4 regions of the Erwinia sp. HDF1-3R genome follow, and region 4 is predicted to be linked to each of the others. Evidence: predicted binding sites of a transcription regulator. Region 4 holds the regulator's gene; each other region holds the start of a gene.
The links. Region 4 encodes CRP, which controls carbon source genes, mostly activating them, when cyclic AMP is high. Its sites were predicted from a motif close to ATGTGANNNNNNTCACAT; they were not measured.
Positions count from the first base shown of each region.

Region 1: udp (uridine phosphorylase) is a predicted target of CRP. The motif match lies at 3,260-3,277, and genes of this name have one in related genera.
Region 2: cdd (cytidine deaminase) is a predicted target of CRP. The motif match lies at 4,851-4,868, and genes of this name have one in related genera.
Region 3: msrB (peptide-methionine (R)-S-oxide reductase MsrB) is a predicted target of CRP. The motif match lies at 2,670-2,687, and genes of this name have one in related genera.

Region 1 is NZ_CP155071.1:235,006-242,851, reverse strand. It holds gene ubiE (bifunctional demethylmenaquinone methyltransferase/2-methoxy-6-polyprenyl-1,4-benzoquinol methylase UbiE) at 1-694, opposite strand, end outside; gene rmuC (DNA recombination protein RmuC) at 771-2,306, opposite strand; gene udp (uridine phosphorylase) at 2,378-3,139, opposite strand; gene AAGR22_RS01125 (dienelactone hydrolase family protein) at 3,426-4,253, shown strand; gene metE (5-methyltetrahydropteroyltriglutamate--homocysteine S-methyltransferase) at 4,369-6,639, opposite strand; gene metR (HTH-type transcriptional regulator MetR) at 6,775-7,716, shown strand.
Region 2 is NZ_CP155071.1:3,237,015-3,244,860, forward strand. It holds gene AAGR22_RS14790 (GNAT family N-acetyltransferase) at 1-111, shown strand, start outside; gene apbC (iron-sulfur cluster carrier protein ApbC) at 247-1,359, opposite strand; gene metG (methionine--tRNA ligase) at 1,531-3,561, shown strand; gene AAGR22_RS14805 (CidA/LrgA family protein) at 3,718-4,113, shown strand; gene AAGR22_RS14810 (CidB/LrgB family autolysis modulator) at 4,106-4,798, shown strand; gene cdd (cytidine deaminase) at 4,925-5,809, shown strand; gene AAGR22_RS14820 (NAD-dependent malic enzyme) at 5,973-7,670, shown strand; gene sanA (outer membrane permeability protein SanA) at 7,836-7,846, shown strand, end outside.
Region 3 is NZ_CP155071.1:2,635,962-2,643,807, reverse strand. It holds gene AAGR22_RS12065 (aldo/keto reductase) at 1-403, shown strand, start outside; gene AAGR22_RS12060 (D-hexose-6-phosphate mutarotase) at 522-1,400, opposite strand; gene gapA (glyceraldehyde-3-phosphate dehydrogenase) at 1,468-2,463, opposite strand; gene msrB (peptide-methionine (R)-S-oxide reductase MsrB) at 2,802-3,206, shown strand; gene AAGR22_RS12045 (DUF1315 family protein) at 3,212-3,490, shown strand; gene pncA (bifunctional nicotinamidase/pyrazinamidase) at 3,559-4,203, opposite strand; gene ansA (asparaginase) at 4,213-5,232, opposite strand; gene sppA (signal peptide peptidase SppA) at 5,315-7,171, opposite strand; gene AAGR22_RS12025 (NAD(P)H nitroreductase) at 7,364-7,846, shown strand, end outside.
Region 4 is NZ_CP155071.1:4,414,387-4,422,232, reverse strand. It holds gene AAGR22_RS20165 (aspartate aminotransferase family protein) at 1-1,025, shown strand, start outside; gene AAGR22_RS20160 (YccS/YhfK family putative transporter) at 1,108-3,240, opposite strand; gene crp (cAMP-activated global transcriptional regulator CRP) at 3,299-3,931, opposite strand; gene AAGR22_RS20150 (OsmC family protein) at 4,240-4,644, shown strand; gene AAGR22_RS20145 (phosphoribulokinase) at 4,724-5,593, opposite strand; gene AAGR22_RS20140 (YheU family protein) at 5,677-5,895, opposite strand; gene AAGR22_RS20135 (hydrolase) at 5,897-6,889, opposite strand; gene AAGR22_RS20130 (LysE family translocator) at 6,974-7,576, shown strand.

The sequences.
Region 1 (7,846 bases), 620 kb from region 4:
TTTCAAAACCCACGTCCGCCATCATCTGCTTAAGCGTCTCCTGGTCCGGATGCATGCGGATGGACTCGGCTAAATAGCGATAGCTTCCGGCATCCTTCGCCACCAGCTCGCCAATGCGCGGCAGGATATGGAATGAGTATGCGTCATACGCTTTATTAAGCGGTTCCAGCACCGGTTTCGAGAACTCCAGCACCAGCAAGCGGCCACCCGGCTTTAGTACGCGGAACATCGACGCCAGCGCCTTCTCTTTTTCGGTCACGTTGCGCAGGCCAAAGGCGATGGTAATGCAGTCGAAATAGTTGTCCGGGAAAGGCAGCGCTTCCGCGTTGGCCTGGACGTAGCTGACGTTACCGATAATGCCGTTGTTACGCAGCTTTTCGCGGCCGACCTTTAGCATTGAGCTGTTGATATCCGCCAGCACCACCTCACCGGTGTCACCCACCAGACGCGAGAATTTCGCCGTCAGATCGCCCGTTCCACCCGCCAGATCCAGCACGCGCTGGCCCCTGCGCACGCCGCTACAGTCGATGGTGAATCGCTTCCAGATGCGGTGGATACCAAACGACATCAGATCGTTCATCAGGTCATATTTAGCCGCAACGGAGTGGAAAACGTCAGCGACCATTTCCTCTTTGTCGCTTTTCGCTACGGTACGGAAGCCGAAATGGGTGGTGTCCTTTGATTCATCTGCCATTTGTTTTGCCTGCTCTGCAATCAATTATCAATCAAGTGTATCAGAGTCCCGCAGGTCAGGCACGTTGCCTGGCCGCTTATTCACTTACGCCTGCTGCGGGATTAAAGCCCATCGCGGCTTCTGTTTCGATCGGCTCATCCGTTTCGTCATCACCGGGATCTTCAGGCGATTCCGGCATCGCCTGATCGACCAGACGGGGGTTGATTGGCCGCTTCACCTCCACCCCCAGATGACGAAAGCTTTCGGTCTGAGCGATCAGATTCCCTCGCCCTTCGGACAGCTTTTTCATTGCCTGGCGGTAGCTTTCATGCGCCTTATCCAGGCTCTGCCCCATCGACGTCATATCATCCACGAACAGCCGCATCTTGTCGTAAAGCTTCGCCGCGCGGTCGGCAATGCGCTGTGCATGGCGGCTCTGATGTTCATAGCGCCACAGGTTATTGATGGTGCGCAGCGCAACCAGCAGCGTGGTCGGGCTCACCAGCATGATGTTCTGATTGAGCGCCTCGTTAATCAGCTCCGGCTGGCGGTCAATGGCCAGCAGGAAAGCCGGTTCGATGGGGATAAACATCAACACATAATCGAGCGAGCGTAAACCGGGTAATTGTTGATAATCTTTTCGACTGAGCAGGCGCAGATGCCCGCGGATTGAGGTGATATGTTCCGTAATGGCGGCTTCGCGGGAGGCGTCATCCTCGCTGTTATAGTAGCGCTCGTAGGCCACCAGGGTCATTTTGGCATCAATCACCACGTCTTTACCCTGCGGCAGTCGGACGATGACATCGGGCTGCATCCTGGCATTTTGCTCCAGCTGGATATTGACCTGCGTCTCGTACTCATGCCCCTCACGCAGTCCCGAGGCTTCCAGCACCCGACTGAGCACCACTTCGCCCCAGTTACCCTGCGTTTTGTTATCGCCTTTCAGCGCGCGGGTAAGGTTGATCGCTTCCTGCGCCATTTGCGCATTAAGCTGTTGCAGGTTGCGGATCTCGTGGGAAAGCGTGTGGCGCTCGCGCGCTTCCTGGCCGAACCCCTCCTGCACCTGGCGACGGAACCCCTCCAGCTGTTCACGCAGCGGGGTGATCAGACCGTTCAGACTTTGTCGGTTCTGCTCGTCCACCCGGCGGCCACTGTGCTCAAAAATGCGGTTTGCCAGGTTCTCAAACTGGGCGTTAAGCCGCTGCTCGCTGTTAACCAGCAGGCGCTGCTTCTCTTCCGCAGCCATGCGCGTCTCTTCAAGACGGATAGTCATCTCTCTCAGTTCAACTTCCTGAGCGCTATTGACCTCCAGCTGATTACGCAGCTCCCGGCTGAGCTGCTCACTTTCATTACGCCAGTGTTCAAGGTGATGCAGTTTTTCCTGCGCAGCCGACAGCCCACCGTGTAGCTGGCGTAATTCTGCCTCAGACTGTTTTTGCGTTTGCTGCTGATTTTCAAGCTGCTGATGCAGGCGATCGCGCTCCTGTCGGAGCTGATCCGCCGCCTGCATCAGTAACTGCCGTTCGGTTTCCTGGCGGGAAAAGCGCTGCTCGCTCCGAAACCAGGCCAACAGCCAGCCTGCCAGCAGGCCAGCCAGCCCGATCCCTACGCTGTATATCGTTGTTGCATCCACAGGCGTCCTCCGTCCCGATCATGTCTGGAGGAAAAGGTAGAGGCGCACTGTATGAATGTCCAGACAAAACGTTACACCAGGCGGCGGGCTGCCTCAACAACGATACGTACGGCGTCGCTCTCGGTGCGCTTCATCGCTTCTGCATCAGGAATTTCCTGCTGCGTGCGGTTAACGATCACCCCGGCAACCATGCCTGCCCGCAGCCCCTGGCTGGCGCACATAGTCAGCAGCGTGGCGGACTCCATCTCATAGTTCAGCACGCCCATTTGCTGCCACTCTTTCAGCGAATGTTGGAAGCGGCTCACCACGCGGCCTGAAAAGGTGTCATAGCGTTCCTGACCGGGATAGAAGGTGTCAGACGAGGCGGTGATACCGATATGCGTTTTAGCACCGGCGGCCTTAGCGGCCTCCACCAGGGCGGTGGTGCAGCTGAAATCCGCCACGGCCGGGAATTCAAGCGGCGCAAAGTGCTGGCTGGCACCGTCCAGACGAACCGAACCGGTGGTGACCAGCACGTCGCCGACGTTGATATCTGGCTGAATAGCGCCGGTGGTACCTACGCGCAGAAACGTGCGCACGCCAAGCTGCGCCAGCTCTTCCACGGCAATAGAGGTTGAAGGCCCGCCAATACCCGTCGAGCAAACAACCACGGCTTTACCGTTAAGCTCTGCGCGCCAGGTGGTGAATTCACGGTGAGAAGCCAGGTGCACAGGGTTCTCCATCAGGGCGGCTATTTTTTTCACCCGCTCAGGATCGCCCGGCACAATCGCTAACGTTGCGCCCTGTAGGTCAGCCCGGGTAATACCGAGGTGGAAAACATCTGACTGCGCCATGTGATACTCCTGCTAGAGAAAAGGGATAGGTAACAATGCTGTACGATAAAAGAATGTCGCACCTATTTATGTGACTAATCTCACTACACATAATGAAAGTTACAGGAAAAATAACGATAAGAGTGATATATGTCGCATTTTAGGACTCTCCACCCCGTCAGGGAACCGATTGACCCTGTTGGCTCCGCGCTGCCAGTGTTAAAGAGAAGTAAAGCCCGGTCACCTGGTCTGGACGCAATCCTGGCTATAGTTAGCTGATTGCGCTAACGCATGCACGGAGAGGACAATGAAAACCGAAGATAATATGACTCAAAAATTGAGCAACAATGGGTTCACTCCCGCGGTATCGCCCACCGCTTCCACCACGATCCTGACCGACAGCGCCGATATCCTGTCCGGCGAAACCTCTGTTCCTACTCAGGGCGAAAATATGCCCGCCTTCCATGCCCGCCCCCGCCACGCAAAAGGTCCGCTTCCGGTCGTTTTGGTGGTTCAGGAAATTTTTGGCGTCCATGAGCATATTCGGGATATCTGTCGCCGTCTGGCGGTTGAGGGTTATCTGGCTATCGCGCCAGAACTCTATTTCCGTCAGGGGGATCCGTCAGAGTATAGCGACATTCCGACCCTGTTTTCCGAGCTGGTTAGCAAGGTGCCTGATACCCAGGTGCTGGCCGATCTTGACCATGTGGCAAACTGGGCATCACGCAACGGCGGTGATATGCGCAATATGGCGATTACCGGATTCTGCTGGGGCGGGCGTATTACCTGGCTTTATGCCGCGCATAACCCGCAGCTGAAAGCAGGCGTTGCCTGGTACGGCAAACTGGTGGGTGAAAAAACCCTGAAGCAGCAGAAGCATCCGGTCGATGTGGCCGTGGACCTTAACGCGCCGGTACTGGGACTGTACGGCGGCAAGGATGACGGGATCCCGCTTGAGAGCGTAGAAACCATGCGTCAGGCGCTGCGCGCGGCCAATGCGGACGCAGAGATTGTGGTTTACCCGGATGCCGGTCATGCCTTTAATGCCGATTACCGGCCCAGCTATCATCAGGAGTCAGCCAGAGACGGCTGGCAGCGGATGCTGGCCTGGTTCCGCCAGTACGGCGTGGAATAGGACAGTAAAGCCCCGGGGATCTCCCGATCCACGGGGCCTTAGCCATCGGCGACCTTTGTCGCGCTAAGTCGCAATCAGGCGTTAGCGTTCTGCCTTGCTAACGCTAACGCCCTGCTCATGCTTTAGCGTTGCGCAGGTTCTGCGCCGCCTTAACCATATTCGCCAGCGCCTGGCGGGTTTCGGTCCAGCCTCGGGTTTTCAGGCCACAATCCGGATTCACCCACAGGCGTTCGGTTGGAATACGCTTTGCGGCTTTCAGCAGCAGCGACTCAATGCCTTCCACGTCAGGCACGTTCGGGGAGTGAATATCGTAAACGCCCGGACCAATTTCGTTCGGATAGTCAAACTCTTCAAATGATTCCAGCAGTTCCATGTCAGAGCGTGAGGTTTCAATGGTGATCACGTCCGCATCCAGCGCCGCGATGGAGTCCATGATGTCATTGAACTCGCAGTAGCACATATGCGTGTGGATCTGCGTATCATCCTGCGCCACCGCGGCGTTCAGGCGAAAGGCGTCCACGGCCCACGCCAGATACGCGGCCCAGTCAGACTGGCGCAGCGGCAGACCTTCCCGCAGCGCAGGCTCATCAATCTGAATAATGCCGATACCCGCTTTCTCCAAATCTTCCACTTCGTCACGCAGCGCCAGCGCAATCTGTTTGGCAATGGTCTCGCGGGAAACATCCTCACGTGGGAAAGACCAGCAAAGAATGGTTACCGGGCCGGTAAGCATGCCTTTGACTGGCTTATCCGTCAGGGACTGCGCGTACTTCGCCCACTCCACGGTAATGGGGTGTGGGCGGCTGATATCACCAATAATCACCGGCGGCTTAACGCAGCGGGAACCATAGCTCTGGACCCAGCCATTTTGAGTGAAGGCGAAGCCATCCAGGTTTTCACCGAAATACTCCACCATATCGTTACGCTCGGCTTCGCCGTGCACCAGCACGTCCAGACCTAAACTTTCCTGCTCCTTAATCGCCTGTTTGATATGTTCAGCGATACCGGTGCGGTAGTGGCTACCGTCCAGGCGACCCTGCCTGAAGTCCAGTCGCAGGCTGCGGATCTCGGTGGTCTGCGGGAATGAACCAATCGTCGTGGTAGGCCAGGTCGGCAGCTGGAAACGAGCACGCTGGGCTGTGGCGCGCGTTTGATAACCGCTGTGACGCTGGCTGTCTTCAGCCGTAATGCCCGCCAGGCGTTTACCCACCGTCGCATTATGCACCCGGGTAGAGTGATGACGCGCGCGAACCGGCGCGCTCCAGGCTTCCAGTGACTGCGGATCGTTATTATTCAGCGCCTTGCTTAACAGTGACAGCTCGGCGCATTTTTGCAGGGCAAAGGCGAACCAGCTTTTCACTTCCTCATCCAGACGGGTTTCCGTGCTCAAATCGATGGGACTGTGCAACAGTGAGCAGGATGAACCAATCCACAGCTGATTGCGCTGGCCGATCAGCGGCTGCAAACGTTCAAACCAGCTGCTGAGATCGGCACGCCAGACGTTACGGCCATTAATGACCCCGACAGAGAGCAGCCAGTCGGCTGGGATCTGGCTATTCAGCTGTGCGATATCATCCTTGCCGTGCACCAGGTCGACGTGTAAACCCTGTACCGGCAGCGCGCGGATAGTCTCAATGTTGGTTCCCGCACTGTCGAAATAGGTGGTCAGCAACAGTTTGGTTTTGCCCTGCAAAGCATCAAAAGCCGGTTTGAATGCGTTCAGCCACGCCTGTGGCAGCTCCAGAACCAGCGCAGGCTCATCGATCTGTACCCATTCGATACCGCGTTTTGCCAGCCCGGCCAGCACCTGCTGGTAAACCGGCAGGATGTCCTTCAGCAGGCTCAGGCGATCAAACTGCTCACCCTTCACTTTCCCCAGCCAGAGATAGGTTACCGGCCCCAGCAGAACGGGTTTCACTTTATGGCCCAGTGCCAGCGCTTCGTCGACTTCGTCGAGGATCTGCGTCCAGCTCAGTTTGAACTGCTGGCCCTTAGTGAACTCAGGCACGATATAGTGGTAGTTGGTATTGAACCATTTGGTCATTTCGGCAGCGGCGGCAGGCTCACCGCCGGGCGCGCGGCCGCGACCCAGCCGGAACAGCGTATCGAGATCGATCGAGCCGTCTTTATTCTGATGGCGAGCCGGTACGTTGCCTAACAGCAGGCTGGTGGTCAGCACATGATCGTACCAGGCAAAATCACCCACCGGGAGCAGGTCCACGCCCGCTTCCTGCTGCTGCTGCCAGTGACGGGCGCGCAGCTCACGGCCAACGGCCAGTAATTCTTGCTGGGTGCTGTTGCCTGCCCAGTAGCTTTCCTGGGCTTTTTTCAGTTCGCGACGCAGACCGACGCGAGGGAATCCGAGTGTATGGTTAAGAATGGTCATCAGTAGTTTCCTCGTTTGCCGCCCGTTGTCGCTGCAATCAGGCTTTTAGACGTCCAGATGTTTACACATCTATAATCCGCAGGTACTGTAGTCACCACAAGCGCAAAATGTTCACTGTGGATGTGAAGGACTCTCATGATCGAACTCAAACACCTGCGAACGCTCCAGGCACTACGAACGACAGGTTCGCTGGCCGCAGCGGCAGCACAGCTTCATCAAACACAATCCGCCCTGTCACATCAGTTCAGTGATTTGGAACAGCGGCTGGGGTTTCGTTTATTCGTGCGAAAAAGTCAGCCGCTGCGCTTTACGCCGCAGGGAGAGATCCTGCTCAATCTGGCTGAACAGGTCCTGCCACAGATCCAACAGGCGCTACAGGCCTGCCACGAGCCGCATCAGACCACGCTGCGTATTGCGATTGAATGTCACAGCTGCATTCAGTGGCTTACCCCGGCGCTGAACAACTTTCGCCAGAACTGGCCGCAGGTGGTAATGGATTTCAAATCGGGGGTGACCTTCGACCCGCAGCCGGCCCTGCAGCAGGGGGAGCTGGATCTGGTGCTGACATCGGATATTCTGCCGCGCAGCGGCCTGTTCTACTCGCCGATGTTTGATTTTGAAGTCCGTCTGGTAATCTCTCCCGATCACCCTCTCGCCCGGCGTGAACATATTTCACCTGAAGACCTCGCGAATGAGGTGTTGATGATCTACCCGGTCCAGCGCCAGCGACTGGATATCTGGCGCCATTTTCTTCAGCCCGCCGGTATCAGTCCGGCCCTGAAAAGCGTGGACAATACGCTGTTACTGATCCAGATGGTGTCTGCAGGAATGGGTATTGCCGCGCTGCCGCACTGGGTGGTGGAGAGTTTTGAACATCAGGGCCTGGTGGTGACCAAAACCCTGGGTGAAGGTCTCTGGAGCCGCTTATATGCGGCGGTCAGGGACGGTGAGCAGCGTCAGCCGGTTGTGGAGGCGTTTATTCGATCGGCTCGCCAGCACGCCTGCGATAACCTGCCGCGCGTGAAGGATGCCTCCCTTCCCGGCACGCCCCTGCCCCAGTCGAATATCTCATCCTGAGTACCTTTAGCCGGTCACTGACCGGCCGAATAGGGCGTAAGCGCCGCGCCTGATGAACCCATCCTGTTAACGCCCTGCTGGCGTTTTTCCTGTTTCTGCTGCCATTTGTCTCTATAATGCGCCCAACAGC
Region 2 (7,846 bases), 1.2 Mb from region 4:
GCCGCCGCGGCCTTTTACCAGCAGCACGGCTGGCGAATATTGGCCGACGGCGAGAGCGAGCAGGGAGAGTACTGGCTGATGCACTTTGTACGCGGTATGAAGCCAGGCTAATGGCGCTCATATCCGGGTATGCGCCCCTGCGGGTACAGGTTACCCGCCCGGGTCAGGATGGAACAGCCGTAGCGAGGTAAATTTACCTGACTCTGGCTCAGCCTGTAAGTGCAGTTAATCAGCCTGTAAGTGCAGTTAAAGTGCGCGGAAGGCAATATCAGCCGGAACCACTTCACCCTGCCAGTAGAGCTGGGCGGCGACCTCTCCCGCCAGCTGACGATACAGCTGAGTCAGCTCGCTGTCCGGACGGCGCACCACCGTGGGCAGACCGTCGTCCAGATCCTCGCGCAGCGTGATATGCAGCGGGAGCTGGCTTAGCAAACGCGTATGGTACTGGCTGACCAGCTTCTCCGCCCCGCCGCTGCCGAAGATCGATTCGGCATGGCCACAATTGCTACAGATATGTACGCTCATATTTTCCACCACGCCCAGCACCGGCACGCTGACCTTCTCAAACATGACTATCCCCTTGCGGGCATCCGCGAGAGCAATATCCTGCGGGGTGGTGACCACCAGCGCGGCGGTAACCGGCACGTTCTGCGCCAGCGTCAGCTGAATGTCTCCGGTGCCCGGCGGCATATCAAGGATCAGATAGTCCAGCTCTGACCAGAGCGTTTCATTCAGGAGCTGCATCAGCGCCTTGCTGGCCATCGGGCCGCGCCACACCATGGCATTATCTTCCGTTACCAGGTAGCCGATGGAGTTGGTCGCCAGCCCGTGAGCCATAATGGGTGCCATATGGGTGCCATCCGGCGACGTAGGCCGCTCGTCCCGCGTACCGAGCATATCGGGAAGTGACGGGCCATAAATATCAGCATCAAGCAGCCCGACCTTAGCCCCTTCGGCTGTCAGCGCCAGCGCCAGGTTCACCGCCGTGCTGGATTTCCCCACCCCGCCTTTGCCGGAGCTGACGGCAATGATGTTCTTCACCCCTTTAACGCCCGGCTGGTTTTTCACCCGCTTTAGCGTGGCAACCTCGTGGCTCAGCCGCCAGCTAATCGCCTCTGCGCCGGTCAGACGCAGCAGCTCGGCGCTGGTCGTCTCTTTCAGTACTTCAAACCCGCTGTTCCAGACGAAAGGCATCAGCAGGTCAATATGCAGGGTATTATCCATCAGCGCGCAGTGGTGGAGCGCCTTAAGCGAGATGAGATTAGCCTGAAGCGTTGGATGTTCAAAGTGGGTGAGAATACCCATCACTATGGCGCGCAGCGCTTCCGGAGAGTGCTGCTGCTGGGCGTTTAACGACATCCCGGCTCCTTTTTTTCAGTGTGAGGTGTAATCGCTAAGCATACCAGATGTCGCTTAAGCCAGCGCGATGCCCGGCAAAATCCCGAATCGGGATCGCAGTACAGTTTACGCAGGGACGACACTCGGTTACCATCTATCCCCCCTATTTAAACAGGTATAGCAAGTCTTACTATGACTCAAGTCGCGAAAAAAATATTGGTAACGTGCGCCCTGCCGTACGCTAACGGTTCCATCCATCTCGGCCACATGCTCGAGCATATCCAGGCAGATATATGGGTTCGTTACCAGCGAATGCGCGGCAATCAGGTTTACTTCATCTGTGCGGATGACGCGCACGGCACCCCGATCATGCTGAAGGCTCAGCAGTTGGGTATTGCCCCCGAGCAGATGATTGCCGAAATGAGTCAGGAACATCAGACCGACTTTGCCGGTTTTGACATCAGCTATGATAACTACCATTCGACGCACAGCGACGAAAACCGGGAGCTTTCCTCGCTGATTTATGGCCGCCTGAAGGAAAATGGTTTTATCAAAAACCGCACCATTTCACAGCTTTACGATCCGGAAAAAGGCATGTTCCTGCCGGACCGCTTTGTGAAAGGCACCTGTCCGAAATGTAAATCGGCCGATCAGTACGGTGATAACTGCGAAGTATGCGGTGCCACCTACAGTCCAACCGAGCTGATTGAACCTAAGTCCGTGGTGTCGGGGGCGACGCCGGAAATGCGCGATTCTGAACACTTCTTCTTCGACCTGCCCGAGTTTAGCGAAATGCTCAGGGCGTGGACGCGTTCGGGCGCGCTCCAGGAGCAGGTCGCGAATAAGATGCAGGAGTGGTTTGAATCGGGGCTGAATCAGTGGGACATCTCCCGGGATGCGCCCTACTTCGGCTTTGAAATCCCCGATGCACCGGGCAAATATTTCTACGTCTGGCTGGATGCACCTATCGGCTATATGGGCTCGTTCAAAAACCTGTGCGACAGGCGTGGAGACATTGATTTCGACGCCTTCTGGAAGAAGGATTCCGACGCCGATCTTTATCACTTTATCGGCAAGGATATCGTCTATTTCCACAGCCTGTTCTGGCCAGCGATGCTTGAAGGCAGCAACTTCCGCAAGCCAACCAACCTGTTCGTGCATGGCTATGTGACGGTTAACGGCGCGAAGATGTCCAAATCACGCGGCACCTTTATTAAGGCCAGCACCTGGTTACAGCATCTGGATGCGGACAGCCTGCGCTACTATTACGCCGCCAAGCTCTCCTCGCGCATTGATGATATCGATCTGAATCTGGAAGATTTCGTGCAGCGCGTTAATGCCGATATCGTCAACAAGGTGGTGAATCTGGCCTCGCGCAACGCGGGTTTTATCAACAAGCGTTTCAACGGTCGGCTCTCCGCCGAACTGGCCGATCCGGCGCTGTATAAAACCTTTACCGATGCCTCGGTCAGCATTGGCGAAGCCTGGAACAGCCGTGAGTTCAGCCGCGCGGTGCGTGAAATTATGGCACTGGCGGACATGGCTAACCGCTACGTAGACGAGCAGGCGCCGTGGGTAGTGGCGAAGCAGGAAGGGCGCGATGCCGATCTCCAGGCAATCTGCTCAATGGGCCTGAACCTGTTCCGCGTGCTGATGACCTGGCTGAAGCCTGTGCTCCCTTCACTGAGCGCGCGCGCTGAAGCGTTTTTAAACCAGACCCTGAGCTGGGAGGGTATCGAACAGCCGCTGCTCGACCACGATATCTCAGCCTTTAAGGCGCTCTACAGCCGTATTGAGATGGATAAAGTCAATGCGCTGATCGAAGCCTCCAAAGAGGATGCCGCCGCCAGCCAGCCCGCCCCAATCGGCCCGCTGGCCGATGCGCCCATTCAGGAGACGATTAGCTTTGATGACTTCGCCAAAGTGGATATGCGTATCGCGCTGATCCAGGACGCCACGCTGGTTGAAGGCTCAGACAAGCTGCTGCGCCTGACGCTGGACGTGGGCGGCGAAACGCGCCAGGTATTCTCGGGTATTCGTGCTGCCTATCCGGATCCAGAGGTGCTGAAGGGCCGCCTGACGGTGATGGTGGCAAATCTCGCACCGCGTAAAATGCGCTTCGGTCTTTCCGAAGGCATGGTGATGGCGGCTGGCCCGGGCGGTAAGGATATCTTCCTGCTCAGCCCGGACAGCGGCGCGCAGCCGGGAATGCAGGTTAAATAAGCCTGTACGGCGGCATTATTCAGCCCGGGCTGGCCGGGTCGAATAATGCACATTGAGGGGCGACAGGGTTCGCCCCTTTTTTATTCTCACCGCCTGAGTCACACTACGCTTTATTCTCCATCATGGGATTCACGTTCATCAAAGCAGGAGTTCCTCATGCATCGCGCACTGTCAATTATCTGGCGATACCTTCGCGCCTTTATCATCATTTACCTCTGTCTGTACGCCGGAAACGGCATCGCTTCCCTGCTGCCGGTGGCTATTCCCGGCAGTATCATCGGCATGCTGATCCTCTTTGCGCTGCTGGCCTCGCAGATTATGCCGGTTGAGTGGGTCAGGCCCGGCAGCCACCTGCTTATCCGCTATATGGCGCTGCTGTTTGTGCCCATCAGCGTCGGCATAATGAACTACACGCAGATATTGAGCGCGCAGTTTGGCCCGATTGTTATCTCCTGCGTCGTCAGCACCTTTGTGGTTCTGCTGACCGTGGGCCTGATTTCACACCGTCTGCACGGCAGAACAGCGGGATTAGCGGAGGCGGAAAATGAGTGATATCTGGTGGTCGCTGCCGCTTACCCTGCTGGTGTTCCTCGCAGCCCGTAAACTGGCCGCTAAGGTGAAAATCTCGCTGGTTAATCCGCTGCTGGTGTCCATCGTGGTGATTGTGCCGCTGCTGGTACTGCTTAAGATGCCCTACGCCCGCTATTTTCAGGGCAGCTCGCTGCTGAATCAGCTTTTGCAGCCCGCCGTGGTCGCACTGGCGCTACCGCTCTACGAGCAAATGCATCAGATTCGGGCGCGCTGGAAGTCGATTATCAGCGTCTGTTTTATCGGCAGTATGACCGCGATGATCTCCGGCACGGCCATTGCCCTCTGGCTGGGCGCGTCGCCGCAAATAGCGGCAACCATTATGCCTAAGTCCGTCACCACGCCGATTGCCATGGCCGTTTCCGCGACCCTGGGCGGCATCCCGGCGATCAGCGCGATCTGCGTACTGATGGCCGGCGTACTGGGTGCGGTTTTTGGTCATATGCTGCTTAACCTGTGCAAAATAAAGAGTAAGGCGTCGCGCGGACTGGCCATTGGCAACGCGTCGCACGCGCTGGGCACCGCCCGCTGCGCCGAGCTGGACTATCAGGAAGGGGCTTACAGTTCGCTGGCGCTGGTGATCTGCGGCATCATTACCTCGCTGCTGGCACCCTTTATCTTCCCGATCATGATGCACCTGTGGCGGTAAACTTGCGGCAAGTCCCGCATTTGTAGATCCTTTTTCACATATTACATTGTAAATGTGAACAAAATCACATACAACGCTGCGGAGGCTCGCCAGAATAAGCGGCCAAATCTGCCAGAGAGGCCTGTTATGCACCCACGTTTCCAGGCAGCGTTTACCGCGCTGCCCACGCCGCTGCAGAGCGCCCTGCTGCCTGTACTTTCCCGTGATGATTTTGCGGCTTTTTTCACCCCGCAGCAGGTTGAAGAGATCAAAAATGTTAGCGGTCTGAACGATCGCGAGCTGGCGTTTGCCCTGCTGCCGCTGGCAGCCGCCTGCGCCGTTGCCCCGCTTTCAGACTTTAACGTCGGCGCGGTCGCGCGCGGCAAAAGCGGTCATTTGTGGTTCGGTGCCAATATGGAGTTCAGCGGCGCCACCATGCAGCAGACGGTCCATGCCGAGCAGAGCGCGATTACTCACGCCTGGCTCATGGGCGAACGGCAGCTGGAGGCGATCACCGTAAACTACACGCCCTGCGGTCACTGCCGCCAGTTTATGAATGAGTTAAACAGCGGAACCGCGCTGAAAATCGATCTGCCAGGACGCGACACCGCCACGCTCGGCCACTATCTGCCGGATGCCTTTGGGCCGCGTGACCTGGCGATCCAGACCCTGCTGATGGATGAAACTGATCAGGGGATTCAGCCAACGGGCGATGCGCTGACGCAGGCAGCCCTTCTGGCCGCTAACCGCAGCCATGCGCCTTATACCCAGGCCTGGAGCGGCGTCGCGCTTGAGGCGTCGGACGGCGCTATTTTTGCCGGTTCCTATGCGGAAAACGCCGCATTTAACCCCAGCCTCCCGCCGCTGCAGGCCGCGCTGATTTTGCTGAACCTGTCCGGGCGCAGCGTGCAGCAAATCCGGCGGGCGGTACTGGCTGAATCAGCGGAGGCGAAGGTGATTCAGTACCAGGCAACCGAAGCAACGCTTCGGGCGCTGGGCTGTAACCATCTGACCGTGACACCGCTGGCCTGACCCCATTATCCCGCCGTGGGTGCGGCCAGATGGCCCATTGCGCCGCACCTTAACGGCAATAGTGCTGCTGCTTTTGTTATCAATTGTTAACAAAAGCTGTACTTTCAGATGAATTATTTTAGGATTGTTCCACATCTTCCCGCTTCGAATGAGTAATACCCGCATGGAACTCGACTACGAAAGTAAAAGACCGCTCTATATCCCTTACGCTGGCCCTATCCTGCTGGAATTCCCCCTGCTGAATAAGGGCAGCGCCTTCTCCGTCGAAGAGCGTAACGATTTTAACCTCAACGGCCTGCTGCCTGAAACGGTGGAAACCATTGAAGAACAGGCCCAGCGCGCATGGCGACAGTTTGAGGATTTCAAAAACGATAACGACAAGCACGTCTACCTGCGTAATATCCAGGACACTAACGAAACGCTGTTCTATCGCCTGCTGGACAATCATCTTGAAGAGATGATGCCGATTATCTACACCCCAACCGTGGGTGCTGCCTGCGAACACTTCTCTGAAATTTACCGTCGCGCGCGCGGGCTGTTTATCTCTTACCCCAATCGCGGCAGCATTGAAGATATGCTGCAAAACGCCACCAAGCAGAACGTTAAGGTGATCGTGGTCACCGACGGTGAGCGCATTCTTGGCCTGGGCGACCAGGGGATCGGCGGTATGGGGATCCCAATTGGTAAGCTGTCGCTGTATACCGCCTGCGGCGGGATCAGCCCGGCCTATACCCTTCCTGTAGTACTGGACGTCGGCACCAACAACCAGCAGCTGCTGAACGACCCGCTGTATATGGGCTGGCGTCACCCGCGCATCACCGGCGAAGAGTACGATAACTTCGTTAACGAATTTATCCAGGCCGTGAAGAGCCGCTGGCCAAACGTGGTGTTGCAGTTCGAGGACTTCGCGCAGAAAAATGCGATGCCGCTGCTGGAGCGCTATCGCGATGAAGTATGCTGCTTTAACGATGACATTCAGGGCACCGCGGCGGTCACCCTGGGGACGCTGATTGCGGCCAGTCGCGCAGCGGGCAGCACCATGAGCGAGCAGACGGTGGTCTTCCTCGGTGCCGGTTCTGCGGGCTGCGGTATCGCCGAACAGATTATCGCGCAGATGAAATCAGAAGGACTGAGCGACGAAGAGGCGCGCGGGCGCGTTTATATGGTCGATCGCTTTGGCCTGCTCACCGATAAACAGCCGAACCTGCTCAACTTCCAGACGAAGCTGGTACAGAAGAGTGAAAAACTGACGCACTGGGATGTCGCGTCTGACTCGCTGTCGCTGCTGGATGTGGTGCGTAATGCGCGTCCTGACATCCTGATTGGCGTATCCGGTCAGCCGGGCCTGTTTAGTGAAGAGATCGTGCGGGAAATGCACAAGCACTGTCCGCGTCCCATTGTGATGCCGCTCTCTAACCCCACGTCACGCGTGGAAGCCACGCCGCAGGATATTCTGGCCTGGACCGAGGGTGCAGCACTGGTCGCGACCGGCAGTCCGTTCTCGCCGGTGCTGCTGAAAGAGAAGACCTATCCTATCGCCCAGTGTAATAACTCCTACATCTTCCCGGGTATCGGCCTGGGCGTCATCGCCTCCGGTGCAACCCGCGTGACCGACAGTATGCTGATGGCCGCGAGCCGCGCGCTGGCAGACTGCTCTCCGCTGGTCAATGACGGCAGCGGTCCGGTACTGCCTGAGGTGAAGGATATTCAGGGCGTATCGAAAGTGATCGCCATGGCGGTGGGCAAGGCTGCTCAGCTGGCAGGCGTAGCGGTAGTGACGTCTGAAGACGTCCTGTCGAAATCCATCGCCGCTAACTTCTGGCTGCCGCAGTACCGTAACTACCGTCGTACGTCAATCTGATCCTGCTGCCGGGCGTTACCCTCGCCCGGCTTTTTCCCGCCCTCTGTTCCCCCCCGGCGCGCATTGTGCGAAATGCCACCATATGGTGCACCGCTGCTTGCTTCGTTTCGTCGGGTAAAGTAGCCTTGACCCATCCTTAGGCAGCAACGCTGAGCAACGTCCGGCATGGTAAAACG
Region 3 (7,846 bases), 1.8 Mb from region 4:
CCTGCTGACAGAAGAAGGGGGCTTGGGCTGCGCGGCTAACCAGGTGCTTTACCACCTGGCCTCGCGCGGAATTGAGTACGATCTTCTGCCTGCGTGCCAGCAGCGCGGCATTCCGGTGATGGCCTACTGCCCGCTGGCGCAGGCGGGGCGTCTGCGTCACGATTTGATGAATAACGGCGTGCTTGCGGAGATTGCACAGCAAAAGCGCATCAGTGTAGCCCAGCTGCTGCTGGCCTGGGTTATTCGCCAGCAGGGCGTCATGGCTATTCCCAAAGCAGGATCGGTGCAACACGTTGACGAGAATGCGGCTGCGTTGAAGGTGGTGCTGAACAGGGAGGAGCTGGCGCTGATGGACCAGGCCTTTCCACCGCCCACCGGGAAGGTCGCGCTCGACGTCGTCTAAGCCGAGCCAGCGCAGGGTCGCGCCTGGCGGCATTCAAACCCGATCGGGTGCAAGGTAAGGCAGTAAGGGATTAAAGCCTGGTCAGGCGGTAACTTTTTTACCGCCTCACTGCGTATCGTCAGGCGTTTTTACGCACTTTAATGGTGGTAGCCAGCCGGGATGGGCTTTCGCCCGAACTCTTCATTGCGGATGAGATACGCGCTGTTTCCACGCACACCATCGTTTTATAACCCTCATTGGCCATGTCTCCCATACTGCATGACAGTGCAGGGCCAGGGTTCCACGTGACAACGTCACTATGGTGGTGGTGGTAGACTTCGATGGTACGCTGACCGACAGTATCGGTGATAACGCTACAGTCTTCAGGTTGGGTATACACGCGATCGACCCGATCGGGGTAGGTTTGCCTGCCGGATGCAGAGTTTCCCTCAGCCCCGTCACTGACCTTATCAATATAGGGGTGGCCAAGCCCACTCACTTCAACACCGGCGATGTCGGCAACGTTAAAGTAGCTGTGCAGCGCGGCCGTTGCCTCAAAGTCTCCGTGCGCCTCCAGTTCAATTTCAAGGCGATCGCTGAAGCGGAAGCGCGCAATCAGGGTGAAATCATGCGGCCAGAGCTTTTTCGTGCGCTCGTCACTTTCCAGCACGAAGGTCAGCATCACGCTCTCTTCATTCTCATCGTGTGCTGACAGCGTCCAGGGCAGACTACGCGCAAAGCCATGAGCGGGTTCACCTGCCGGACCAAACCACGGCCAGCAGACAGGCACGCCGCCCCGGATGGCTTTCCCTGCGGTAAAGGCTGTCTTCTCGCTCAGCCAGATAACGGGCTTTTCACTACCAGGCTGCCAGGCAATCAGATGCGCGCCCTGTAAGGTGATGGCCGCCCTGACTTTTGGATGAACAATGGTTAAAAGGGGCAGGTCGCCTATTTTTCTCTGCGAAATATAGGGGGTGATCTGGTCAGTAACCGCCAGGGAAAAGAGTTTTTCGCTCATGAGGAAACCTTTTTCAAGCCGATAAAAAAAGGGCGACCGGAGTCGCCCTGATTAGTCTTTCAGCTGCTTATTTAGCAATGTGAGAGATCAGATCCAGAACTTTGTTTGAATAGCCCGTTTCGTTGTCATACCAGGCAACCAGTTTGACGAAGGTGTCGCTCAGGGCGATACCTGCTTTGGCATCAAATACAGAAGTCAGAACTTCGCCGTTGAAATCGGTAGAAACCACGTCATCTTCGGTGTAGCCCAGAACGCCTTTCAGTTCGCCTTCAGAAGCCGCTTTGATTGCATCACAAATTTCTTTGTAAGAGGCAGGCTTAGCCAGACGAGCAGTCAGGTCAACCACGGAGACGTTTGGCGTAGGGACGCGGAAAGACATACCGGTCAGTTTGCCGTTCAGCTCAGGGATCACTTTACCTACGGCTTTTGCTGCGCCGGTAGAAGAAGGGATGATGTTCTGAGATGCGCCACGACCGCCACGCCAGTCTTTGTGAGACGGGCCATCAACGGTTTTCTGGGTTGCAGTGGTTGCATGCACGGTGGTCATCAGCGCTTCAACGATGCCGAACTTGTCGTTGATCACTTTTGCCAGCGGTGCCAGGCAGTTAGTGGTGCAGGATGCGTTAGAAACGATGTCCTGGCCGTCGTAAGACTTGTGGTTCACGCCCATAACGAACATTGGGGTGTTGTCTTTAGAAGGACCGGTCAGTACGACTTTCTTCGCGCCAGCCTGAATGTGCTTACGTGCGGTTTCGTCGGTCAGGAAGATACCGGTTGCTTCAGCAACAACGTCAACGCCGATTTCGCCCCATTTCAGGTTAGCTGGATCTCTTTCAGCGGTAACACGAATGGTTTTGCCGTTAACAACCAGGTGGCCGTCTTTGACTTCTACAGTACCGTCGAAACGGCCATGGGTAGAGTCGTACTTCAGCATGTAAGCCATGTACTCGGCGTCCAGCAGATCGTTGATTGCAACGATTTCTACATCAGAACGCTGCTGAGCAGCACGGAAAACGATGCGACCGATACGGCCAAAACCATTGATACCTACTTTGATAGTCATATATTCCACCAGCTATTGGTTAGTGAATAAAAGGTTGGCTGTAAAATTACAAAAACCTTACCAGGCGTCAAGCGGAATCGCTTCAATTGTTGCGACAAATCAAACCAGCGAGCAGGAATAATTTATCTGAAAGCATGATTCGCGGCACCCGTTAGAACCTAATCTTGGGCCTTCCTGCACGAATATAAAGGGGCAGGGGTATCAAAGAGTGATCTGAATCACATAATCGTCTGCTTTTACTTTCAGATATCTCTGTAAGCGAAAAAATCCCCTGACGTTGTTATGTATTTGTTAGAATGATAGACATTATCCAGAACACACCGCCAGAGAGTATCGATATGGCTAACAAACATCTGAACCCAGAAACCGATTTGAACGAAGTACAGCGTTATGTGACCCAGGAGCGCGGTACCGAGAGACCCTTTACCGGCAAGCTGCTGCATAACAAAGGCGAAGGGCTGTATCACTGCCTGGTGTGCAATTCGCCGCTGTTCCTGTCGGAAACCAAGTACGACTCCGGCTGCGGCTGGCCCAGTTTTTACCAGCCCGTCAGCGATGATGCTATTCGTTATATTGAAGATGACACTCACGGTATGCAGCGTATCGAAATTCGCTGCGGCAGCTGTGATGCCCACCTGGGGCACGTATTTCCGGATGGTCCTCAGCCTACGGGCGAGCGCTACTGCGTCAATTCCGCTTCGTTAAGCTTTTCTGACGAAGAAGGCAACAACATTAAAGGATAGCGGCAATGGTGTTGGATGAGATGATTAATGCCATGACGCCGGATGTTTACCAGCGTCTGCTGACTGCCGTTGAAACGGGTAAATGGGCCGACGGCGTCGCGCTGACGGATGCGCAGAAAGAGAACAGCCTGCAGCTGGTGATGATGTGGCAGGCGAAATATAATGAGCAGCCGCAGCATATGAGCATTGGCAAGGGTGGCGAGATGGTGACAAAAAGCAAAAGAGAGCTTAAGGAAGCGTTTGGCATTGTGGATGACAACGTCACCCGCATTAAGCTGCAATAAATTATTCCTGGAGGAATAATTGTCGCTGGTTTACGCCACGATCCCCGGTTAAATCCCGGCAGCAGGTTTTACCGGAGCGTTCCTTCCGCCCCATCAGCATTGATAAGCAGCGCGCCGCTGGCCGCCATTTCCGCCAGCGCCCGCTCACCGTCACCCGCTTCCAGATTCACACCCCGACACCCTGCGACAACCACGCTGACGCGATAGCCCAGCCTTAGCGCGTCCAGCACGCTATATTTCACGCAGTAATCGGTCGCCAGGCCCATCACCGTTAGCGCCGTCACCCCCTGCGATTTTAACCAGCTGTCCAGGCCGGTCTGGCTGCGCTGGCCATTGTCAAAAAAGGCGCTGTAGCTATCTGTGCGGGGATCCGTTCCCTTATAGATCTGCTTGACGAGCACGCTGCGATTAAGCTCAGGGTGCAGCTCTGCCCCCTTACTCCCCTGAACGCAGTGATCGGGCCACCAGACCTGGGGCAGCCCATCCAACTCCCCCATGGTCCAGGGCACTTCTCCGGCATTTGAGGCGAAGCTGCCGTGGTGATGCGGGTGCCAGTCGAGCGTGGCGACCACCGGCTGACCACGCTGGTGAAAACGCATCGCAACCTGATTTGCTACGGCGATAACCGCATCACCTTCCTCCACGGCCAGCGCGCCGCCGGGACAAAAGTCATTCTGTAAATCAATGAGTAACAGTGCCTGCTGCGTTTTCATTATGGTTCCTTATTTCTCGTCTGGCGTCAGTTCGCCGCGCAGATTAACCTGCATCAGCTGACGTACCCTGTCGCTCGAAAGGCCCTGTGACAGTAAAAAATGGAGCTTGGTCAGCGTCGCCTCGACGGTCAGATCGTAACCGCTGATCACCCCTGCAAGCGCCAGCGCGTTGCCGGTGGCATAACCGCCCATATTGACCTTACCGGACATACACTGAGTCAGGTTGATAACCACTATCCCGCGCGAGGAAGCCTCTTTAAGCTCCTTCAGGAAGGCAGGGTTTTGGGGGGCATTACCTACACCGTACGAGCGCAGAATCAGCGCCTTTACCGGCTGCAGGAGAAAATTACTGACCACATCGGCTGAGATACCGGGATATATCGTCACCACGCCAACCGGCTGCGGGGTAATCGGATGCACGATCAGCTCACCCTCGCCGTGGGGAGCTGGCGGGGTGTTCAGACGGCGGATATGAATACCGGCTTCAAGCAGCGGGGCCAGATTGGGTGAGGCGAACGCATTGAAACCGTCGGCATGTGCCTTGGTCGTGCGGTTACCGCGATAAAGCGTATTGTTAAAAAACAGAGATACTTCATTTATCGGGAAGTTCGCCGCCACAAAGAGTGCATTCAACAGATTCTGTTGTCCGTCGGAGCGGAGTTCCTCAAGCGGAATCTGTGACCCTGTCACAATTACCGGCTTGGCGAGATTTTCCAACATAAAAGAGAGCGCAGACGCGGTGAAGGCCATGGTATCGGTGCCGTGCAGGATCACAAAGCCGTCATAGCGATGGTAGTTCTGACGAATATCATCGGCGATGATTTGCCAGTCCTGCGGGGTCATATCCGATGAGTCAATCAGTGGCTGATACTCATGGATGGTAAAGTCAGGCATTTCGGCGCGATGAAACTCGGGCATATTTGCCAGTTGGGTCTGCAGATGCCCAGACACCGGAATATAGCCCTGGGAAGAACGCTGCATGCCTATGGTTCCACCCGTATAGGCCACGTAGATAGATTTCTTTTGCATGTATAAGCTCTGGCCTGTCGTACAGGCGCATGACAGGAATAGGGGTAAAGGCAGCCCGACGTGATGCCGGGCTGCCACCGGGTTATTTCACCTGACCACAGGTCAGGCAGATGGCATAGCGATTTTGCGGATCGTTAAGGTTATCAAACAGGCCGGGCTGATCCCTCATTGCCGCCATGGTGTCCATAACCGGCGCGGGCAGCCACACCTTCAGGACATCAGGCAGCGCGGCGCGAATTGAGACATCCATCTGACTGAACAGCATATCAAGCATGCCCGGATCGTCCTGATACCAGTTTAGCTGGGGCTGTTTCAGCTTAGCCAGCTCGGCCGCTTTGGCAACGGCATCGTCAAAGTCGCCCAGCGCGTCAACCAGTCCGTTTGCTTTGGCATCGCTGCCCGTCCAGACGTGACCCTGAGCGATCTGGTCGATCTGCTCCGGGGTTTTATTACGGGCCTGCGCCACCAGATTAAGGAAGTTTTTATAGCCGTTCTCAATGCTCAACTGCATCATCTGCTGAACTTCAGGCGGGAGCGCCTTAGTGGTGGCCACATCGGCCAGCGGCGAGGTAGACACGCCATCCGTATGAACGCCAATCGCATCGAGTGAGTTTTCGACGGTATTAATCACGCCGAAAATCCCAATCGAGCCGGTCAGGGTGTTCGGGCTGGCAATGATGTAGTTGGCCGGGGTGGAGACCCAGTAGCCGCCCGATGCCGCCAGGCCGCCCATGGAGACGACCACCGGTTTACCTGCGGCCTTCGCCGCCGCCAGCTCTTCGCGAATGGTTTCGGAGGCTGTTACGCTGCCGCCGGGACTGTTAACGCGGAAAACAATGGCTTTTATCTTCGGATCCAGACGTGCCTGACGAATTTCCATCGCGGTGGTATCACCCCCCACGGTGCCCGCCGTCTCGTCGCCATCCATGATCGCACCGTTAGCCATAATTACCGCGATATTGCCGTCGGCTGACTGCTGATCTTTGACCTGATAGTCGTAGATGCTGGTACCGTTGAAATCTTTTGCTTCTTTATCCCAGCCGAAAACTTTCGTCAGCTGCTGATCAACCGCTGAGCGCGAGGCTAACTCATCCACCAGCCGGGCATTTTTGGCGTATTCAGCCGTGTCGCCGCCGGTTTTCTGTAGTGCATCGAGCAGGCCCTGCGCACCCGGGAAAACCTGATCCGGGGTGATCTGACGGTTGGCCGCCAGGGTATTGAGATAGTTTTGCCACAGTTCGCCCATCCAGCGGCTGTCCGCCTCGCGCGCTGCCGGAGACATATCATCCCGCAGGAACGGCTCAACGGCCGACTTGTAGGTCCCCACGCGGAAGACGTGTGATGAGACCTTCAGGTTATCCAGCAGTGACTTATAGTAGAGTCCGTTAGTGGCAAAACCGTGGATATCCACCGTACCCTGTGGGGAGAGATAAATTTTATTGGCGAAGCTGGCAAGGTAGTACTGTGCCTGACTGTAGCTGTCACCGGTGGCGTAAATCTGTTTACCGCTGTCGCGAAACTCGCGCAGGGCCTTACCCATATACTGGAGCGAGGGCTGATCGGCACCGGCGAAATCGCGCAGATCGAGCACCATGCCAGTAATATTGGCATCGCCTTTCGCCTGGCGGATGGCATCCACTACGTCAAACAGCGAATTCTCCTTCAGGCGGTTGCTGTTGGTACCCAGCAGCTGGCGACCAAGTTTGCTGAGCTTATTGCTGACGGAGGGCTTATCGACCACCGTGCCGCTCAGATCAACAATCAGTGCGCCTTTAGGGGATTGTTCCGGCGTGGCAGGGCGGCTGAACTGAACGTAAACTCCAATACAGATCAGAATCAATACCACCAGAAACAGATTGAGAATGAACTCACGGACGAAATTCAGCAGTCGCCAGGTCCATTTAAAAAAACCAGCGATTGCTCGCCACAAAGTGCGCATATTATCTCCATAATCGCGGTAAAAAAGCCCGTTTCACCGGGTGCAAGAGCGCACGAACGGCGAAACCGGAGCAGGTTGGTGACATCCTAATTAGCCAGGGCGCTATTGTCAGCAGGAAAAAGCGCCATGCTGTAACAAATCATCATCCTGTGCTAGTTTCTGCTAAATCAGAATCATTATCAGGAGAAATTTATGGATGCGCTGGATTTAGTGGTTAACCGTCGTTCTGCCTCGCGGCTCAGTGAACCGGCGCCTGCGGGTGAAGCCCTGGAGAATATCCTTCGTGCCGGTATGCGCGCGCCCGACCACGGCACGCTCCAGCCGTGGCGCTTTAGCATTATCGAAGGCGCAGGACGCGAGCGCTTCAGCCAGCTGCTGGAAACGACGGCCCGTCAGGATGATATGGATTTAAAGGCCATTGAAAAGGCAAAACAGTCCCCGTTTCGCGCGCCGATGATCATCACCGTTGTAGCGCGCTGCGAAGACCATCCGAAGGTCCCGCGCTGGGAGCAGGTGGTTTCCGCAGGCTGTGCGGTGATGGCAATGCAGATGGCCGCGCTGGCGCAGGGGTTTAACGGCGTCTGGCGTACCGGTGCCTGGACTGAGCATCAGGCGGTGCGCGAGGCGTTTGGCTGCCGCGAGCAGGATAGCCTGGTGGGTTTTCTGTACCTTGGT
Region 4 (7,846 bases):
AGGCGTTAAAAACCCAGGGCGAGACCCTGTGGCACACCAGCAATGTCTACACCAACGAGCCTGCGCTGCGTCTGGCCAGCAAGCTGATTGCCGCCACCTTTGCCGACCGCGTCTTTTTTGCTAACTCCGGTGCGGAAGCCAATGAAGCCGCCTTTAAGCTGGCGCGCTACTATGCTGCCAAACGCCATTCGCCCTATAAAAGTAAAATTATCGCCTTTCACAACGCCTTTCATGGTCGCACGCTGTTCACCGTGTCCGTCGGCGGGCAGCCGAAATATTCCGATGGCTTCGGGCCTAAACCTGCCGATATCGTCCATGTTCCCTTTAACGATCTCGCTGCGGTGAAAGCGGTCATTGACGACCATACCTGCGCTATCGTAGTGGAACCGATCCAGGGCGAGGGCGGAGTGATGCCCGCTACCCAGGCATTTATGCAGGGGCTGCGCGAACTGTGCGATAAACATCAGGCGCTGCTGGTGCTGGATGAAGTGCAGAGCGGCATGGGCCGCAGCGGCAAGCTGTTTGCCTGTGAGCACTATGGCGTGGTGCCTGATATCCTCACCACTGCCAAAGCCCTGGGCGGCGGCTTCCCGGTCAGCGCGATGCTCACCACCGATGAGATAGCGTCAACCATGTCGCCGGGCGTCCATGGCACCACCTATGGCGGTAATCCGCTGGCCTGCGCCGTGGCAGAGGCCGCGCTGGATATCATCAACACCGAATCGGTGCTGAGCGGTGTGGAAGCGCGTCGCGAGCAATTTGTTGCGGCGCTAACCGCGCTGGACGCCAGGCGGCCGGTCTTCAGTGATATCCGGGGCAAGGGGCTGCTGATCGGGGCCGCACTCAGGCCGGAGCATGCCGGTAAGGCGCGGGATATTCTTCATGCCGCAGCGGATGAAGGGGTGATGGTCCTTAACGCGGGAACGGACGTGCTGCGCTTTGCGCCTTCGCTGGTGATTGAGCCTGCCGATATTGAAGAGGGCATGGCCCGCTTTGCCAGGGCGGTAGAAACAGCGCTATTCTGACGGCATGAAGCATGAAGCATGAAGCATGAAGCATGAAGCATGAAGCATGAAGGGAGATTATTGGATGGCTGAAAACCCCGCGTTATGCTTGCCTGCTCTCCTCCCGCTTCTCTCTGTGCTTGCTGCCTTTCGTTTCAGGCGCTTTTTTTAAGCGGCGCGACAGCCAGCGTCCATGATGGGGTCTGTCGCGCCAGGCCAGCGAAGAGATGGTATGCATAATCCTGAGGTGATCGAGTATCTGCCTCAGGTGTCGCTCCAGAATCGTTATCGGTCCCTGTTCAAACTCTCCCTGTACATCCTCCAGCACGTTAGTATCCGAGCCGGGACCATCATACTCCAGCCGCTGCTGGCAGCGCTGAAGGGCGATTTCACAGCTTTGCAGGTAGCGCTCGGCCAGCGCCGGTGTAAGCATCGTATGTTCACGGGCGAGGATGGTCATCGCGTTGATATGCTCGACAATAAACTGACTGTGCGTCACCCACAGCTTCATGTCTGCCAGATAGTTTGAATCAAACCCCGGTTCCTGCATGGCCTGATTAAGCGAGTTGAACACCGCATTATGCGCCTGGTTGGCGCGCATACGCTGGTAAGCCAGCCTGACCGGATTCTGCTCGCTGCCAAGCAGCATTTGCAGCGCATCCTGGTAGGTGCCCAGCGCGTCGTGGGCATTTTGCCGCAGCAGCCCGCTTTGCCACTGGGGCCACAGCCAAATCATGCCGCCAAAGGCAATCATGCATCCCATCAGCGTATCCATCAGCCGCGGCAGCAGGAAGTCAGCGCCGTTCAGCGAGAGCAACTGTAGCGAGTACACGGCGGTGACGGTAAAACCAATCATCGCCCAGCCATAGAACTTGCGGATAACCAGGTAGCTGACCAGCGTGATAACCAGCATTATCGACAGCACCATCGCCTCAGGCGCGTGGAGGCGCAGGGCGACGGCGGCGATAATCAACCCGGCCAGCGTACCGAGTGCACGGTGCTGGATGCGTACGCGGGTGGCGCTGTAGCCATTCTGGCTGACAAACATCACCGTCATCAGGATCCAGTAGGGCTTGGGCAGGTCGAAAAACATCGCCAGGGTACTGGCGAAGGTGAGCATCACGGCAAAGCGGGCGGCGGTGCGCAGGGCGGCAGACTTCAGCGACAGATAGCTTTTGCAGGCGGCCAGCAGCGGCAGGCGGCGCTGGCGATCGGCCATCAGGTCGCGCTGATATAAAGGGCGCTGCGTGCGCAGGACGCGCGCAATACGGCTGAAGTGGTAGTAGCAGAACTGTCCCACCGGATTATCCCGGCTTCGACGGGCGATTTTTTCAAGTGCGCCGAGCGGCTTGTCCATCACAAAGCGCTCCGGCAGCCGGTGGTAGAGAATATCATCGGCCAGCTCCCGCAGTCGAGCGGCGATGGTTTGCGCGTTCCAGCGAATGACCGCTTCAGCATGGCTTTTTTCGACCAGCTTCTGCACCTCTTCAGGCTGATGCAGGCTGACGGAGATATGCTCCTGCAAATCCAGTGCGACCTGAAACGCGCGGATGAGACGTTTATGATGGCTGTCGCGGTTGGCGGCCAGCATATGCATCTGCTGATAGCAGATGCCGATCAGATCGACGGCTTTTTGCTGGCGGGCCAGCAGCGGCGGCAGGGCTTTTTCAGGATCGGTCAGACGGGTGAGCAGGGTATATTTGGCTTCACAATAGTCGGCCAGCTCGCGGTATAGCAGGCTGAGGGTTTCGCGCATCGGCTGCTCTTTCCACAGCCAGAACCAGAACCAGTTGAACACCCCGTACCAGATCGTCCCCAGCACGTAGAGCAGGGGCGGCTCCCATATCGGCATGCGACCGGCCAGACTCAGGGTGAAGATGGCGGCGATAAGCGATCCGGGCAGCAGCCTGGCATGCAGTGGGCTGATTTCACCCGTGACGCCCAGCAGCATTGCCATAGCAAACAGAATCGCAGGCAGGGGAACGCTGTGCTCACCCAGGTACTGGATCAGAAAGCTACTAAAGGCAAACAGGCTTCCGCCCACGATAAGGCGTTTGAAAAAGCGCTTATGCGGCGTATCCAGACCGGCGTTATTGCAGCATGCGGGTACCAGGGAGAACAGCAGTCCCTTTTGCAGATCGCCCAACAGCCATCCAATCGCTACTGGTAAACAGAGCACCAGCGTCTGACGCAGGGCATAGTTAACCTCAGGATGATAAATCAGTCTGCGCCACATCGCTCCATACCAATAAAAAAGGCGCAACGGGAGGTTGCGCCGGGGGGATCAGAGCCGGTTAGCGCGTGCCATAAACTACGATAGTTTTACCGTGTGCGGAGATCAGATTCTGATCTTCCAGCATTTTGAGTATGCGGCCCACGGTTTCGCGCGAGCAGCCCACAATCTGACCAATTTCCTGGCGGGTGATTTTGATCTGCATCCCATCCGGGTGAGTCATTGCATCCGGCTGCTTAGCCAGATTCAGTAGCGTCTGCGCGATGCGACCCGTCACATCGAGGAAAGCTAAATTCCCCACTTTCTCAGACGTCACCTGCAGGCGACGAGCCATCTGCGAAGAGAGTCGCATCAGAATATCAGGGTTAACCTGAATAAGCTGACGGAATTTCTTATAGGATATTTCAGCCACTTCACAGGCGGTTTTCGCCCTGACCCATGCGCTACGCTCCTGACCCTCTTCAAACAGGCCAAGTTCACCGATAAAGTCGCCCTGGTTGAGGTAAGAGAGGATCATCTCTTTGCCTTCCTCATCCTTAATGAGCACCGCTACTGAACCTTTCACGATGTAGTAAAGCGTTTCCGCTTTCTCACCCTGGTGAATTAGCGTGCTTTTGGATGGATACTTATGAATATGGCAATGTGACAGGAACCATTCAAGAGTCGGGTCTGTTTGCGGTTTGCCGAGAACCATTCGCGATTATCCTCTGTTGTCATCATGCCTAAACACAGGGGCAGAGTTCCCTGTCAGGCGTTGAAATAGTGACGCGTTTCCCCTCAGGGAAATTATCCCGAACCCTGTCGCAGGCCTGGGTCGTTATGTTGTGCCGTTTCGTCATGCTTGTAGAGTACGAACGAAATTATTACAGCTTTGTTTGTAGCACAGCTTGGAACGAGTGTCTTGTGTTGTCTCGCTTCAGCATAGTGTGAAAATTGTCGCATTGCCGTTTTTGTTGCCGAAGCGTAATCTGGCGTTAACTGAATGACTTAGAGGGATTTGTTATGCAAGCACGTGTTAAATGGGTAGAAGGGCTCACCTTTTTGGGAGAATCCTCATCTGGACACCAGATTTTAATGGACGGCAATGCGGGCGATAAGGCACCCAGCCCAATGGAAATGGTGCTGATGGCGGCCGGCGGGTGTAGCGCCATCGACGTGGTGTCAATCCTGCAAAAGGGGCGCCATGACGTGGCTGACTGCGAGGTCAAACTGACTTCCGAACGCCGGGAAGAAGCACCCCGTCTGTTCACCCATATCAACCTGCACTTTATTGTCAGCGGTAAGGGCCTGGAGGAGAAAGCCGTTTCCCGCGCCGTCGACCTGTCGGCAGAAAAGTATTGCTCCGTTGCCCTGATGCTGGGCAAAGGCGTTGAAATCACCCACAGCTTTGAAGCGATCGAAATTTAACATTCCATTAGCCCCAGCCTGTGGGGCTAATGCGCAGTGGCCCAGACTGTTTTTTTCTCTGTGCTTAACGCACGGTGTCTCAGACTATCTTTTTCCCCTCAATCAGACGCCTGACCAGCGGCCCCATTATCAGCTCCATCGCCAGCCCCATTTTGCCGCCCGGCACCACCAGCGTATTGATCTGAGAGATAAACGCGCCCTGCAGCATCGACAGGAGATAGGGGAAATCAATATCCTCCAGCGCCTGGAAGTGGATAACCACAAAGCTTTCATCAAGCGATGGGATACCGCGTGCCGCAAACGGATTGGAGGTATCCACCGTAGGTACGCGCTGAAAGTTGATGTGGGTGCGCGAAAACTGCGGGGTAATATAGTTGATGTAGTCCTCCATCGAGCGTACCACGGAGTCCATCACCGCCTCGCGGGAGTGCCCCCGCTCGCTGGTGTCGCGGACCAGCTTTTGGATCCACTCAAGGTTGACGATCGGTACCACGCCGACCAGCAGATCGACATTCTCCGCAACGTTATGCTGCGGCGTCATTACGCCACCGTGTAAACCTTCATAGAACAGCACGTCAGTCGGCTCGGGCAGCGGCTGCCAGGGCGTAAAGGTGCCCGGCACCTGGTTCCAGGGTACCGCTTCATCGTAGGTGTGCAGGTATTTACGCGACTGGCCGCTGCCGCTGCGGCCATATTCGGCAAACGTGTGCTCCAGCAGGGCAAAATCGTTAGCCTCGGGGCCGAAATAGCTGATATGGCGGCCCATATCACGCGCTTTACGAATAGCCATATCCATTTCAGGACGCGTAAAGCGGTGGAAGCTGTCACCTTCAACTTCAGCGGCATGGAGGTTTAGCTGCTGAAAAATTTTGCGGAAGGCCAGGCTGGTAGTCGTGGTTCCCGCACCGCTGGAACCCGTTACGGCAATCACAGGATGTTTGGCTGACATGGCTAACGACTCTCTGAGAAAAACGCATCAAGGCGGCATTGGTAACACGATTTGCGTCCGGGTGTCACGCCCGGTCACGATCGCTAACCGGTAATCCTGCCGCGCGGCATAATATTCACCGTCTCGTGGAGTTCGGACCAGACCAGTACGGCTTCACCACTGATAAGCTGACGGCGTACGTCCTCCACTTTCTGCGTCAGCGAGCGCTCCTGCTCGCCGTAGTCGGTGCCTTCTCTCAGCACGAAAGATTCAATCAGGTTATCCAGCGTCTCTGCGTCCAGCTCTTTCCAGGGAATAATCACGTTAGTTGTCCAGCCAGGTTGAAAGCCATTCGGGGATACGCTGCTCCAGCCACATTTCGGGGCTGCGCAGGGTCCCCCCAACAAATCCTACATGCCCGCCGTGCCGGGTGAGCTGATACTCCACCGACGGGGGCAGCAGGTCAGGCGCGGGGATAACCTCATCAGTCATAAAAGGGTCGTCCCTGGCATGAATAATCAGTAGCGGCTTGCGTACGCCGGGCAGCAGCGGCATGGCGCTACAGCGTTGATAATAGTCCGTCGCGTCAAGAAAGCCATGGGCAGGCGCGGTGATGGCGTTATCGAAGTCACGCAGCGTTTTTAATGCTTCCAGCCCGGGCAGGTCAACCGGCAGCGTACCCGGCCATGCACGTAGCTTTCGCCCGGCATTTTGCTTTAGCAGGTTTAGCAGGTAGCGCTGGTAAACGCGCGACAGCCCCTGCTCCAGCTTCCTGCTGCACGGCTCAAGCATCAGCGGCGCGGAGACCACCACTGCGGCATCGATCAGGCAATCTTCTCTCTGCTCTCCCAGCAGGCAGGCGAGCATATTTCCCCCCAGCGAAACGCCAACGGCCGCAGTTGGGACGCGACCCCATTCGTCGCGCAGCCACTGCATAAAATAGCGCGCATCGCCGGTTTCGCCCGAGTGGTAAATCCTCGCCAGGCGATTTGGTTCGCCGCTACAGCCGCGAAAATGCATAACGACGCCCAGCCATCCGCGATCGCGGAATACCTGAAGCAGCCCGTGCGCATAGGGACTGGTAAAGCTGCCCTCCAGCCCGTGAAACAGGACCACCCTGGGCTTATGCCGCGCCAGCGCCGGATTTTCACTCCAGGCCAGATCGACGAAATCGCTGTCCGGCAGAGTCAGCCGCTGCCAGTGGGGCTGTAGCGTGATACGTCGGCGAATCAGCCGGGGCAGAAGCGTTTGCAAATGCGCATTACTCATGCCCGGCAGGGCATTAAATGGGCTCGCCGGGGGGCGATTAAAATTCATATTCAAAATGCTTGTAGGATCTCTGTCACATTGTTAGCTTCAAAGCGTCTGCTTTTTTCAGGGGGTGAGGAGCACCCATATCATATGGAACTGAATTTATTTTTATCCATGCTCGGCTTTCTGTGGGTTGCTGCGATCACGCCAGGCCCTAATAATATGTTACTCACCGCCTCCGGCGCCAATTTTGGTTTTTTGCGCTCGCTGTGGCTGATAATCGGCATCATGATCGGTATGCAGGTCATGTTGCTTCTGGTGGCCTTCGGCGTCGGCGGATTGATTCTGCTTTATCCCTCCCTTCACCTTATCCTGAAAATTGCCGGTAGCGCTTATCTTCTCTGGCTGGCATGGAAAATAGCAACCGCGAAGTATGAAAAACTGGACCCCGGCGACGGCCCGGCTTCACCGATGCCATTCTGGCAGGGTGGGCTGTTGCAGCTGGTTAATCCAAAAGCCTGGCTGATGGCGCTGGGTGCGGTGGCAAGCTTCAGCCTGGCCGGTGAGGCCTATCGCGGTTCAGTCATCGCCATCAGCGCGGCGATGGCACTGGTGAATGCGGTTTCCGGCGTTATCTGGCTGGGTTTCGGGACGCTGATTGGGCGTATCCTGCGCAGCCGCCGGGCCTGGACGATTTTCAACGTCTTTATGGGCTTACTGACCGCCGCCTGCGTGCTGCTGATTTGGCACTAAATCACTGCGCGGAATAGCGCTGCACCTTGTTGCTGCTATTGAGTTTAACGATCAGAGGGAAGATGAGCAGGGGGGGCAGGCGGGGGAGCGACATAAACCCGCCGCTACCCTGAATAATGCGCTTAAGGTCCGGGTAAAATGTGATCCAGACGATACTAATGGATATTAGCCAGAGTCTGATTGAGGCCTGTAATCATTGAGGGGGCCACAAGCTCCGTTAATAAAAACGCATTATAAATTCATTGAAAGTTCATCGGAAATTCATTGAAA